Regions from separate parts of the Rhodopseudomonas palustris HaA2 genome, predicted to be linked through region 3. Evidence: riboswitches for the same ligand, from Rfam matches in the RefSeq annotation. Region 3 holds a riboswitch; each other region holds the start of a gene.
The links. Region 3 has a riboswitch for cobalamin ahead of RPB_RS03720 (HoxN/HupN/NixA family nickel/cobalt transporter). Riboswitches for the same ligand answer to the same signal wherever they lie in the genome.
Positions count from the first base shown of each region.

Region 1: another riboswitch for cobalamin. It lies ahead of RPB_RS00510 (TonB-dependent receptor); the one in region 3 lies ahead of RPB_RS03720 (HoxN/HupN/NixA family nickel/cobalt transporter).
Region 2: another riboswitch for cobalamin. It lies ahead of RPB_RS24655 (hypothetical protein); the one in region 3 lies ahead of RPB_RS03720 (HoxN/HupN/NixA family nickel/cobalt transporter).
Region 4: another riboswitch for cobalamin. It lies ahead of cobT (nicotinate-nucleotide--dimethylbenzimidazole phosphoribosyltransferase); the one in region 3 lies ahead of RPB_RS03720 (HoxN/HupN/NixA family nickel/cobalt transporter).

Region 1 is NC_007778.1:110,574-113,942, reverse strand. Features, by position in the region: gene typA (translational GTPase TypA) at 1-928, opposite strand, end outside; cobalamin riboswitch at 1,462-1,659, shown strand; gene RPB_RS00510 (TonB-dependent receptor) at 1,766-3,369, shown strand, end outside.
Region 2 is NC_007778.1:3,634,324-3,637,692, forward strand. Features, by position in the region: gene tcuA (FAD-dependent tricarballylate dehydrogenase TcuA) at 1-46, shown strand, start outside; gene tcuB (tricarballylate utilization 4Fe-4S protein TcuB) at 33-1,172, shown strand; cobalamin riboswitch at 1,309-1,519, shown strand; gene RPB_RS24655 (hypothetical protein) at 1,631-2,173, shown strand; gene RPB_RS16020 (precorrin-8X methylmutase) at 2,170-2,799, shown strand; gene RPB_RS16025 (precorrin-2 C(20)-methyltransferase) at 2,796-3,369, shown strand, end outside.
Region 3 is NC_007778.1:818,741-822,109, reverse strand. Features, by position in the region: gene RPB_RS03725 (FecCD family ABC transporter permease) at 1-36, opposite strand, end outside; gene RPB_RS03720 (HoxN/HupN/NixA family nickel/cobalt transporter) at 44-1,132, opposite strand; cobalamin riboswitch at 1,207-1,415, opposite strand; gene RPB_RS03715 (DMT family transporter) at 1,466-1,789, opposite strand; gene RPB_RS03710 (class I SAM-dependent methyltransferase) at 1,786-2,487, opposite strand; gene RPB_RS03705 (DUF3419 family protein) at 2,643-3,369, shown strand, end outside.
Region 4 is NC_007778.1:3,753,813-3,757,181, forward strand. Features, by position in the region: gene RPB_RS16545 (cysteine-rich small domain-containing protein) at 1-151, opposite strand, end outside; cobalamin riboswitch at 363-569, opposite strand; cobalamin riboswitch at 726-934, shown strand; gene cobT (nicotinate-nucleotide--dimethylbenzimidazole phosphoribosyltransferase) at 1,141-2,205, shown strand; gene cobS (adenosylcobinamide-GDP ribazoletransferase) at 2,202-2,978, shown strand; gene RPB_RS16560 (tyrosine phosphatase family protein) at 2,969-3,369, opposite strand, start outside.

The sequences.
Region 1 (3,369 bases), 710 kb from region 3:
ACGACATCGACACGGTCGGCGGATCGATCGGCTGGGCCTGGATCGGGGTGTCGACCGACGGGTCGCAGAAGGTGTCGGCGACGGTGCCCTTGGTGAGGCCCGCGATGGCGACGATGTCGCCGGCTTCGGCGATGTCGAGCGGCACGCGCTCGAGGCCGCGGAAAGCGAGGATCTTGGTGATGCGGCCGGTCTCGACCAGCTTGCCGTCACGCGACAGCACCTTGACGCTCTGGTTCGGCTTGACCGAGCCCGACGCGATCCGGCCGGTGATGATGCGGCCGAGATAGGGGTTGGCTTCGAGGATGGTGCCGAGCAGACGGAACGGGCCTTCTTCCACCGCCGGCGGCGGGACGTGCTTGAGCACGAGTTCGAACAGCGGCCGCATGCCGTCCTCGTGGCTGCCGTCGGGCTTGTCCGACATCCAGCCGTTCTTGCCCGAGCCGTACAGGATCGGGAAGTCGAGCTGATCGTCGGTGGCGTCCAGTGCGGCGAACAGGTCGAAGACTTCGTTGACGACTTCGGTGACGCGGGCGTCGGAGCGGTCGACCTTGTTGATCGCGACGATCGGCTTGAGGCCGAGCTTCAGCGCCTTGCCGACCACGAATTTGGTCTGCGGCATCGGGCCTTCGGCGGCGTCGACCAGCACGATCACGCCGTCGACCATCGACAGGATGCGTTCGACCTCGCCGCCGAAATCGGCGTGGCCGGGGGTGTCGACGATATTGATGTGCGTGTCGTCCCACACCACCGAGGTGCACTTGGCCAGAATGGTGATGCCGCGCTCGCGCTCGAGATCGTTGGAGTCCATCGCCCGTTCGACCTGGCGCTGGTTGTCGCGATAGGTGCCGGACTGCTGCAGCAGCTTGTCGACGAGGGTGGTCTTGCCGTGGTCGACGTGTGCGATAATGGCGATGTTACGAAGGGTCATGGGTTCTCTGTCGGGTCCTGCGGGCCGGGTGCCGGTTCAGCGCGATCGCAGACAAGCCACGGAGGGCGCCTTCATGGCGCGCCGCAATCTGCCTGTGCCTGAAACGCGCGGGGCAATTCCAAAAAACAGGCCCGGCCGAATGAGGGCCGGGCACTTGCACGCGTTGCGACGCAATATAACCAAAAATCGCGAAAAAACAATGACGATCGGGGATTTGTTGTTTTCATCAGCTGCGTCCGGGGGTTGCGCGGACTGAGGCCGGCGCGCCGTTTCGCATGGCGGGCCCGGACGGTCAGCAGTCTCGTATTACCGTCCACGTGTCCGAAGCTTGGCGGTCGAAACGAACCGGCCAATCTCAGACGGGAAGGCTTGCGGACAGTATATGTAATGTTATAACGTTGCGTATACGGAACTTCTCGTCTCGCAGTCAGGGTCCCGCCATCCCGCGACGCGGTCGGCGGACCTCCGAGCCCGGTCGGACTAGCGGACGGGAAAACAACGGGCGGGTTCGTTGACAGCATTCGGAGAGCTCCAGTACGGTCGCGCCCGACGGTTCCCGCAAGGGATCAATAGGGAATGCGGTGAGGGTCGCGCGCGATCCGATTCCGCGGCTGCCCCCGCAACTGTGAGCGGCGAGCCTTTCGCCACACGCCACTGGGCCTCGTGCCTGGGAAGGCGGCGAAAGGCACGGACCCGCGAGCCAGGAGACCTGCCGTCGTTCGTGGTCACACGCGAGCGCATCGGGCGGGGTGTCCTGGTGAGTGTCGAACTGCGGCCGTCCGGCTGCGGCAAGGCCTTGGCTTGCGGTGACGTGCCACGTTAACCGCGAGTCCCTCGATGTCTCCCTCTCCGACTGCTTCCGGGCGCAACCGTCGCCTGCTGTCCTCCGTCGCCCTGACGGCTCTGCTGTGGCCCGCTGCCGGCCACGCCCAATCCGCGCCGCGCGGCCTCGACCCGATCGTGGTCGAAGGCCAGACCGCGCGGCCGTCCAAGCCGCGCGCGGCTTCGTCCGCGGCCGGCTCGTCGCGGACGCGCCGGGCCTCGGCGCCCGCGTCACGCCCGCCTGCCGCGCCTGCTGCCGCGCCGTCAGCCGCCGTCGCAGCCGTGCCGACCTTCAATCTCGGCACGATGGCATCGACCGCCAGCCGCCTCGGATTGACGCCGCTGCAGACCCCCGCCTCCGTCGACATCATCACCGCACAGACCATCGCCGAGCGCGGCCAGCGCGATGTGCTCGACGCGGTCACTCAGAACGCCACAGGCATCACGGCAACACCGGAGCCGGGCAATGGCGGCGTGGTGTTCTCGACCCGCGGTTTCAGCGGCACCGGTTCGGTGATGACCCTGTATGACGGCACCCGCCTGTATGTCGGCGCCGGCACCGTGACCTTCCCGTTCGACACCTGGTCGGCCGAGCGCATCGAGGTGCTACGCGGCCCCGCCTCGGTGATGTACGGCGAAGGCGCGATCGGCGGCGCCATCAACGTGATCACCAAGCAGCCGCTCGACGTGCAGCGCAACCAGGCCGAAGTGTCGCTCGACACCAATCTGACGCGACGGATCGCGGTCGACTCCGGTGGTCCGATCAACAAGGATGTCTCCTATCGCATCACCGCCACCGGCAACATGTCCGACGGTTGGGTCGATCGCGACAAGACTTCGAACATCGCCGTCTCGGCCGCCGTCAAGGTGAAGCAGACCGACCACCTGACCTGGACCCTGTCCACCGCCTATGGCGACCGCCACCCGTCGCTGTATTACGGCACGCCGCTGGTCAATGGCCGGCTCGACGAATCGCTGCGTTTCAAGAACTACAACGTCGGCGACAGCAGCATCCGCTATCAGGACAGCTGGACGCAGTTGAAGTCCGAGTGGCAGGTGACCGACAGCATCACCGTCCGCAACGCGCTGTACTATCTGAACAGCCGCAGGCACTGGAAGAGCGCGGAGGAATACGCCTTCAACCCGACCACCCGCCAGGTCGACCGCAGCACTTATCTGGAGATCTTCCACGACCAGCAGCAGATTGGCGACCGCATGGATGCGACGGTGCGCGGCCATCTGTTCGGACTGGAAAACACCTTTGTCGCCGGGTTCGACGTCAACCGCATCAACTTCAAGCACACCAATAATTCGCCCTACGGCGGAACGTCGTCGGTCGATCCGTACAATTTCGATCCGGGCTTGTTTGCGAGCCCGGATCTGACACGACCGGGCTATTCCAGCGTCACCAATCAGTATGCGGTGTTCGCCGAGAACCGTCTGCAACTCACCGAGCAATTGGCGCTGATCGGCGGCATCCGGCAGGACCAGCCGACCGTGGAGCGGACCGATCTGCGAAACCCGGCTAACAATTACACCCGATCGTATTCTTCGACGACGTGGCGGGCCGGGGCGGTGTACACGCCGATCCAGGACCTCGCCTTCTACGGCCAATATTC
Region 2 (3,369 bases), 2.5 Mb from region 3:
CGGGCGGCTCGCTGGAGAGGAGGCGGCGCGTCATGTTCTCGGGTGAGATGCCGACCGATGAACTGACTGCGGAGGCCGAGCGCGTGCTGCGGATCTGCACCGCCTGCATGTATTGCGACGGGCTGTGCCCGGTGTTTCCGGCGATCGACGGCAAGCATCGATTCGATCTCAGCGACCTCAACTATCTCGCCAATCTCTGCCACAATTGCCGCGGCTGCTGGTACGCGTGCCAGTACACGCCGCCGCATCCGTTCGCGGTCAATCTGCCCGCCACGCTGGCCGCGGTGCGGCGGCGATCCTATGCGGACTATCTGTGGCCGGCCGCATTCCGCCGCGCCTTCCGCGCGCCGGTCGCCGGCATCGTCGCGATCGTGAGCCTCATCATGCTCGCCACCCTCGCTCTGGTGCTGATGTCGCGGCCGCCCGCGGCGCTGTTCGGCGCCGACGACAGCGAGGGCGCGTTCTATCGCGTGCTGCCATGGTCGGTCATGGCCGGCGCCGCCGGCGCGTCGCTGCTGTGGGCGGTCGGCTGCATCGCGCTGGCGACGCTGCGGTTCTGGCGCGCGATCGCACCCGACGTGCCGCGCGGCGCGCTGCTCCGCGCGCTGGCGCCGGCGTTGCGCGACATCGTCACGCTGCGCCATCTCGGCGGCGGCGGGCCGGGCTGCAACGACATCGGCGAGCGCACCTCGCAGCGCCGCCGGCTGTTTCACCATGTGATGGTCGCGGGCTTCGCCGGCACCTTGCTGTCGACCGTCACCGCGGCGATCTATCATCACGGCTTCGGCGTCGCCGCGCCCTATCCGCTCACCAGCCTGCCGGTGCTGCTCGGCCTCGTCGGCGGCGTCGTGATGCTGGCGGGAATCGGCGGGCTGCTGTGGATCGAATATCGCGCCGATTCCGAGCCCGCCGACCGCACCGAAGTCGCACTCAACGTCGCCTTCCTGGTGCTGCTCGGGCTCGTCACCCTCAGCGGGCTCGCCGTGCTGGCGCTTCGCGACACGCCGGCAATGGGGCTGCTGCTGGCCGGCCATCTCGGGCTGGTGTTCGGGCTGTTCCTCGTGCTGCCATTCTCGAAGGCCGTCCACGCCCCGTTCCGGGCCGCCGCCCTGCTGCGCGCCGCCGCCGAGAAGGCCGCGGCGGTCGCGAGGCGCAAACCCGATCGCGGCTGACGCGATCGCAACGGGACGGCGCTGCCGCAACGGGGCGAAGCCGTCTTGATCCAACGCAAGCGCGCGCTGATTTTATGGCATCCCGGCGGGCTTCTGCGCGACGCAAGCTCGATTGACACGTCTGTGTTTTCGGACCAAACATCGCGCTGCCGACGGTTCCTGTCTGCGGACGGGACGAAGAGGGAATATCGGAAGTCATCATCCAGACGCGGATGATGGCGGTGCCGAAGCTGCTCCCGCAACTGTGAACGGCGAGCCATCGCAACACGCCACTGGGCAGACGCCTGGGAAGGCTGCGTTGGCCGTGACCCGTGAGCCAGGAGACCTGCCGTCGCCTGCTGATTGACGCCATTCCGGGCGGGATGATCCGGGGTGAAGTTCGGCCGTTCGGAGTGCAGGTCCGTTCGCCGGTTTCGCATCATCGCCATGCGCGATGGTCAACCGACGGATTGGGCACGATGCCGCTCTCGATTGTTCGCTCCGATGGGCCCGACGCCCTCGATGCGTCCGAAGCCCCGCCTTTGCCCGCCGAACTCATCGTGCTGTCGTTCTCGGACGCGGCCCTCGCCCGCTACGCGCGCGTCTGGCACCATGCCGGCTGCAAGCTGCCGCAACTGCACCTCGCCAACGCCGCCCGGCTGTCGCTCGATCAGTCGTTGCGCACGGCTGTGGCGTCGGCGCGCGGCGTGATGATCCAGCTGCCGCACGGCCTCGACGATTGGCGCGACGGCGTCGAAACCCTGGCGGCGCTCGCGCGCGAGCAGCGGATCGCCCTCGCCATCGTCGCGGAGACCGACGACGTCGATCCGCGGCTCGCCGGACTCTCCAATCTGCCGCGGTCGACGCTGCGCCGGCTGGCCACGCTCTGCCGAGGCCGTGACGACGCCGCCGCGCGCGCGGTGCTGACGCAATTGTCGCTCGCCGCCGGCCTCACCATCGCGCCCTGGCTCGACCAGCCGGCACAGCCGACCGCCGAGCCGATCCGCGAGGCGGTGCGATGAGCTACACCTACGAAACCAATGGCGACGCGATCTATCGGCAGTCCTTCGCGATCATCCGCGCCGAGGCGCAGCTCGATCGCTTCGACCGCGACGAGGAGATCGTCGCGGTGCGGATCATTCACGCCAGCGGCATGGTCGAGGTTGCGGCCGACATCGTCTTCACCTCCGGTTTCGTCGCGGCGGGCCGCGCGGCCCTGCAGGCGGGCGCGCCGATCCTGTGCGACGCGCAGATGGTCGCCAACGGCGTCACCCGCAAGCGACTGCCGGCCGACAACGAGGTGATCTGTACGCTCGGCGATCCGCGCGTCCCGGCCCTCGCCGCGCAGCTCGGCACCACGCGCTCCGCCGCGGCGCTCGAATTGTGGCGCGAGCGGCTCGACGGCGCCGTGGTGGCGATCGGCAATGCGCCGACCGCACTGTTCCGGCTGCTGGAAATCCTCGGCGAACCCGGCGCACCGCGCCCCGCTGCGATCGTCGGCATCCCGGTCGGTTTCGTCGGCGCGGCGGAATCCAAAGAGGCGTTGCTCGAGGCGGCCCCCGCACCCTGCGTCATCGTCCGCGGCCGTCGCGGCGGCAGCGCGATGACGGCGGCGGCGATCAACGCGCTGGCGAGCGAAGTCGAATGACCCGCCCGACCGTCTATGGCGTCGGCGTGGGCCCCGGCGATCCGGACCTGATGAGCGTCCGTGCTGCACGGCTGGTCGGCGCCGCCAAGGTCGTCGCTTACTTCAGGAAGGCCGGGCGCGCCGGCCACGCCCGCACCATCGTCGAAGGCCTGCTCGCCGACGGCGTCGTCGAGGAGCCGCTCGACTATCCGGTGACCACCGAAATCCCGCTCGACGATCCCGCTTACGCTTCGACGCTGCGCAGCTTCTACGAGGACTGCGTCGCGCGGCTGTCGGCGCATGTCGCGCAAGGCCGCGACGTGGTCGTGCTGTGCGAAGGCGATCCGTTTCTCTACGGCTCGTTCATGCACCTCTATCATCGGCTGCTCGGCGATGTGCCGGTGGTCGTGGTGCCCGGCATCTCCGGCATGGCGGCGTGCTGGACGGCGAGCGGGACGCCAATCACCTATGGCGACGACGTGCTGTGCGTCGTGCCCGCGACACTGAATGCGACACGGCTCGCCGAAGCGCTGAAGACCGGCGACGCCTTCGTCATCATGAAGCTCGGCCGCAATCTTCCCAAGGTCCGGC
Region 3 (3,369 bases):
CGCCGCGCGTGACGCGGGATTTGGACGCATCGTCATATGGCGGTCATTTCTGCACGACGGGCGCGCGTTCGTCGAGCCGGTGATAGCCATTGGCGCGGTAGATGATGGTCGAGACGATCCAGCTCGCGACGAACAGGCCGACGATGCCGTAGCCGAGCACGCCGAGATTCTCGTTGAGCTCGGAGATCCACTCCCAGAACGCGCCTTCGAGATGCAGCCGCCCGCCCAGCAGCCCGAGCGTCTCGATGCCGCCGATCACGATCGCGACCAGCACCGAGACCGAGGTGATGGTCATGTTGTAGTACAGCTTGCGCACCGGGTTGCGATACGCCCAGCCATAGGCGCCGAGCATCAGCACGCCGTCGAGCGTGTCGACCAGCGTCATGCCGGCGGCGAACAGCGCCGGAAACACCAGGATCGACCAGTGCGAGATCGACCCCGAGGCGTTGGCGGCGAGGCCGAACAGGCTGATCTCGCTGGCGGTCTCGAAGCCGAGCGCGAACAACAGCCCGATCGGATACAGATGCCAGCTCTTGGACACGAAGCGGAACAGCGGCCGGAACAGCCGCGCCAGCCAGCCGCGCTGCTGCAGCAGCGCGTCGATGTCGGCGTCGTGAACCACTTCGCCGGCACGAACTTTCTTGAACGCGCGATAGACACCGCTCAGCACCACCAGATTCGCGATCGCGATCGCGAACAGGAACAGCGCGGAGGCCGAGGTGCCGATCACGCCGCCGATCTCGCGATAGCCGGAGAACCGCTCGGTCAGCGAATTGGCCGCCAGCGCGATCGCCAGCGACGCCACCAGCACCACGGTGGAATGGCCGAGCGCGAAGAAGAAGCCGACCGCGACCGGCCGCTTGCCCTCCTGCATCAGCTTGCGGGTGACGTTGTCGATCGCCGCGATGTGATCGGCGTCGAGCGCGTGGCGCAGGCCGAGGCTGTAGGCGAGGACCGCGGTGCCGATCAGCACCGGCTGCCCGGCGAAGGCGGTCAGCGCCCAGGCCCAGGCGGCGATGTTGGCGATCACCAGCCCGCCGAGCAGGGCGACGAGCCGAAATCGAAATCCATCGGAAGCGGGCGAAACGGCGGTGGTGGGAGGAGGAATATCGCGGGCAATGGTCTCGGACATCGGGGTCCCCGAACGGTGAGCAGTTTCCTGTCACCCATGCGGCGGACCGCCCCAGCCGCGCGCACCGCACGCTGGAAGATGACGTGGCTCAGGCCGGTCTCCTGGCTCGCGGGTCGTCGCAATCCCTCGCCTTCCCGCGCCCGATCGGCGCAGTGGCATGATGAAGGATCGCTCGCCGCCTACAGTTGCGGGCGCAGCGCCGGCTTGGGGCACCGCCTGAGGCGCCCGGACCGGCTTCCCTGTGCCGGGAGACTCCCGGCACACCTGAACGGTTCGATAGGAGGGCGACGCACCTGCTTTGTCAATCGCCGCCTTGGTCGGGAGCGGTGCGCTTTACGCCGGCGTGCTGAGCTTGAGCCCGATCATGCCGGCAACGATCATCGTCAGGCACAGCATACGAACCGCGGTCGCCGGCTCGCCATACACGGCCATGCCGACCACGATGCTGCCGGCGGCGCCGATCCCGGTCCACACCGCATAGGCGGTGCCGAACGGCAGCGACTTCAGGGCAATGCTCATCAGGCCGAAGCTCGCGAGGATCGCCACCAGCGTGCCGAGCGCCGGCCAGAATCTGGTGAAGCCGTCGGAGTGCTTCAGGCCCACCGCCCAGACGATCTCCATGAGGCCCGCGGCAAGCAGCGCGAGCCATCCGCTCATGGCGAGCGGCGCCGCGACGGCAGCGTCAGCACAGCGGCCTGCGCGTAGCCGCGATAGGGCCGGTCGAATGTCAGCCCGGCGCCGATGCGCGCCGCGATCTGCATCAGCGTCGCTTCGAGCTCGTCGCGCGGGGTGACGTCGAACAGCGCCAGCCAACGGCGCAGCGCGCGGCGAACGAAGACCGGCAGACCGCTCTGGTCGCCGAAATCCACGATGTGCAATTGCCCGCCCGGCTTCAGGCTGGCGATCGCCCGCTCGATCACCGCGGTCCAGTCCGGGATCATCGACAGGCTGTAGGAGATCATCACCCGGTCGAACCCGATCGGCTGGCCGAACACCGCCTGCGCGGTGAAGTTGGTCGCGTCGCCATGGGCGACCTTCGCCGAACCGCTCAGCCCGGCGCGCTCGATCCCGCTGATCGCCGAGGTCAGCATCTCGGTCGACACGTCGAATCCATAGAAGCGCGCATTCGGGTACCGGGTCGCAGCCTCGATCAGATTGCGGCCGGTGCCGCAGCCGATTTCCAGCACGTTGTCGCCGGCGGCGGGGGCCAGTGCGGCGATCAGTTCGTCACGACCAAGAAGATAGTACCGGCGCGTGGCATCATAGATGTGCCGCTGATAGCGATACATCCGGTTCATGCGCGAGGTCGCGTCGACCGGCCAGGCCGACCGCGCAGCGACGTCGGAGTTGATCATGGTCACGGAGAGCGCCCTCGATCTGGAATCATCCGCCATTCATCGTCGTTTGCGACGACACGACGATGACAGCGACCGCTCCGTTCCGCGCGCCACTGTCGCAAAACTGCAGTGCACCGCGGCTATTCTCGAACGATTGCCGATTCGAGGGTGGTATGAATACGCAGCAGCTCATCGCGGATGCGGTCCGCAACAGCAAGGATCGTAGTGAGTCGACGATCTGGGATCGTCTGTTTTCGATCTGGTTCCGTCGTCTGGTCTATACCCAGATCTGGGAGGACCCCGAGGCGGATCTCGCTGCGCTGCAACTGCCGATCGGCTCGACCATCGTCACGATCTCGTCGGGCGGCTGCAACGCGCTGTCCTATCTCACCGCGAAGCCCGCCCAGGTGTTTGCGGTCGATCTCAACGAGGCGCATCTGGCGCTGCTGAAGCTGAAGCTCGCCGGACTGCGGGCGCTGCCGGACTACGAGCAGTTCTGGCGCTTCTTCGGCGAAGGCACTGCCGACGACAATTCCGATCTGTATCGGCAACGGCTGCGGCCGCAGCTCGACGGCGACGCGCGCAGCTATTGGGACGAGCGCGACTTCCGCGGCCGCGCGCGCTATCGCTACTTCACCGACGGCTTCTACCGTCACGGCGCACTCGGCAGCTTCATCGGCTTCGCGCATCTGCTGGCGAAGTTCGCCAAGATCGACCTGTCGGCCCTGCTCGAGGCGGCGCCGGAGTCGCCGGAGCGCCAGGCGGCGCTGCAACAACTCGACCGACTGTTCCACTCGCGCTTCGCCAAGCTATTGACGCGGACGCCCGCCCTGCTGTTCAGCCTCGGTATTCCGCCGCAGCAGCGCGAACTGCTCGGCGGCGACCAGCCGCTCAACGAGG
Region 4 (3,369 bases), 2.4 Mb from region 3:
ACGGACCAGGGCACTCATAGGCGATCAGCGGGCAGTAGCAGAATAGGCAGTTGAACTCCCGCGCCACGCCGGGATGGCACGGCAGGAAGGGGCAGGCCTCGTTGGTGAAGCCCTTGAAGGCCTCGTTTGTCGTGGTGTCTTTGGGTTCCATGCCCACTCCATGGCGAAGCCATTAGCGGCCCCGCATTGGCGCACAGGCGTGCGTCGTGCGGCCCGCCCGATCAGGGTGGCGAGCAACGCGCGACAATGACCGCCCGCGACGCCGATCGATCTGGCGATATCAGCAATCTGCGCTGCGACGACGGCGAACTACGTCCGATTGATCATGGAATTCTCCGCTGTCGACCCACCCGTCGACATCAAGTGGACGATTGCCTGCGGCCGGTCTCCTGGCTCGCGGATATGGTCCGGATCGCCTTCCCGAGCGCAAAACGATCGCTCAGTGGCAGCTTGATCGCGGACGATCCGCCTACAGTTGCGGGGGCAGCCGCGGAATTGGCGAAAGCTCGCCGCACCGCATTCCCTGTTTCACCTCTCTTTCGAGAGGCACCGAAGGCATGGCAAACAGAGCACGCCTCGCATCCACGCGCAAGCGCGATGCGGTTTCGGGAGCGACTACCAACATGCGCGGTGACGTCCACCGCGCACGGCAGGGAGCATTTGCACCTTCGTCGTAGAGCCCGACTCTCGCCTCCTCTCATCTTGCGTCCGGCGGGTCGTCGTGCTCTTGTCGGATCGTCTACGGTGCCTCTCGCGAGAGAGGTGAAACAGGGAATGCGGTACGGCGCGAAAGCGCCAAAGCCGCGGCTGCCCCCGCAACTGTAAGCGGATCGTCGCCGATCACATGCGCCACTGAGTCCGCCAAGACGGCCTCGGGAAGGCGATCGGGACAACATCCGCGAGCCAGGAGACCGGCCGTAGATTCGTGCAATGCCATTCGACGGTGGGTCGAAGAAGGACGTTCAGATGCCGCATCAGCTTTCCACGTAGTTCTCACCGCATCGCAATCGGTTTCGCTTCGTCGTGCTGCCCGAGCTTGCTCGCAACGGCGCGAGGAGACGTCCGTCCGATCACCTCGACGCGTCCACCGCGCAGGCGGAGGCACGCGTGCGTCCGTTGCTATCAACCCATCGCGGTCTCATGCACGCTCCACGTTCCAGCCCGCCATTCTGCGCCATCGCTCCGGTCGATCACGCGCTCGAACCGACCCTGCGCGCCCGGATCGACGCCAAGGCCAAGCCGCCCGGCTCGCTCGGCCGGCTGGAAGATCTCGCCGTGCAACTCGGGCTGATCTGGCATCCGGCGCCACCGCGCGCGGACCGCGCCACGGTGTTCGTGTTCGCCGCAGATCATGGTCTCGCCGCCGAAAGCGTGTCGCCCTATCCGGCGAGCGTGACGCGGTCGATGGTCCGCGCCTATCTCGCCGGCTGCGTCGGCGTGAACGTGCTGGCGAAAGCCGCCTTCACCGACCTCTGCGTCGTCGATGCGGGCATCGACGATGACCTGCCGCCCTGCCCCGGGCTGATCGATCGCAAGATCCGGCGCGGCACCCGCAATGCGAGCCGCGAGCCGGCGATGTCGATCGACGAGGCGCGGCGCGCGATCGACGCCGCCGTCGCGCTGGTCAGCGACGCGATCGACGGCGGCGTCGACATCGTGGCGATCGGCGAGATGGGCATCGGCAACACCACCTCGGCCGCGCTGATCACCCATCGTCTCGCCGCAGCGCCGATCGCCGACTGCGTCGGCCGCGGCGCGGGGCTCGACGCCGCCGGCGTCGCCCACAAGCTCGCGATCGCGGAGAAGGCGTCAGCGCGCACCACGGCCACCGCCCCGCTCGACGTGCTCGCCGAATTCGGCGGCTTTGAAATCGCGATGATGGCCGGCGCCGTTCTGGCGGCGGCGGCGCGGCGCCGTCCGGTGGTGATCGACGGCTTCATCGCCAGCGCCGCAGCGCTGGTCGCGGTGCGGCTGCATCCCGAGGCGCGGGACTATTGCGTGTTCTCGCATCGCTCGGCCGAGCGCGGCCACAAGGTCCTGCTCGAGACGATGGCGGCGACGCCCTATCTCGATCTCGGCCTGCGGCTCGGCGAAGGCACCGGCGCGCTGATGGCGATTCCGCTGGTGCGCGCCGCCGCCGGAATCCTCACCGACTTCGCCGACCTCTCCGACGTTCTGGCCGGCACCATCGGCACGCCGTCGTGACCGAACGCATCCGGCCGCTGCTGAACGCGATTCAGTTCATGACGGTGTTGCCGACGCGGGGAGCCGCGCGCCTCGACGCCGATTGGGTGTTGTCCGCAGTCAAGTACTTCCCCCTCGTCGGCGCAATGATCGGCTTCGTCTGCGCCGGCGTGTTGCTGATCGCCTCGACGATCTGGACCGGGACTGTGGCCGCCACGCTGGCGATTCTCGCGGGCGTGATCCTCACCGGCGCATTGCACGAAGACGGCGTCGCCGACACCGCCGACGGCTTGTTCGGTGGCCGCACGCGCGAGCAGCGTCTGCTGATCATCAAGGACAGCCGGATCGGCAGCTACGGCGCGGTGACGCTGGTCGCGAGCCTGCTCCTCCGCATCGTGGTGCTCGCGAGCCTGCCCCCCTGGCTCGGCGCAGCCGCATTGGTGGCCGGCCACAGCCTCGGTCGCGCCGGCATCGTGCTGGTGATGTCGGTGCTGCCCTATGCTGGCAACGTCGCGACCGCCAAGCTGAACTACCCGACGCAGCGGATCGGCACCGCCGACGCCATCGTGGCCGCGGCGTTCACGGCGCTGGGGATGATGTGGCTGGTGATCGGCGATGCCGGTGCGGCGGCCTGCGGGCTGGCGGGCGCCGTGATCGCGGGGCTGCTACCTGCTCTGGCGGCGCATCGTCTGCTCGGCGGCTATGTCGGCGACGTACTCGGCGCGACCGAACAACTCGCCCAGATCGGACTGTTGCTCGGCGTCGCGGCGATTGCAGGCGGGAGTCAGATCTGATGCGCCGGACCATCGCGCCAGTCGAGCCGCAAGCAGAACGGCGCGGCGTCGCCGTCATACTCGACTCCCCGCCCGATGTGCTCGATCGCCTCGACCATGCGACCGTTGCGCGCGAGAATGTCATCCGCAATCGCCACCATCAGCCGGTTCGGCGTCGCCACCGGCGAACAGCGGCGCAATTCCTCGGCGATCGCGTGCTCGTCGCCCGGCGCGCGCGCGCAGGCGATGATATAGGCCGCGGCCGGCGAGCGGCTGACGCCCATCCAGCAATGCACCAGAACGTCCTGACCGCTTTCACAGCCGTGCGCGAATTCGATGATGCTGCGCACGATCGCATCATCCGGCGCGACATGGACGGAGCCGGTCTCGACGACGTCGTTGAAAGCGAGGA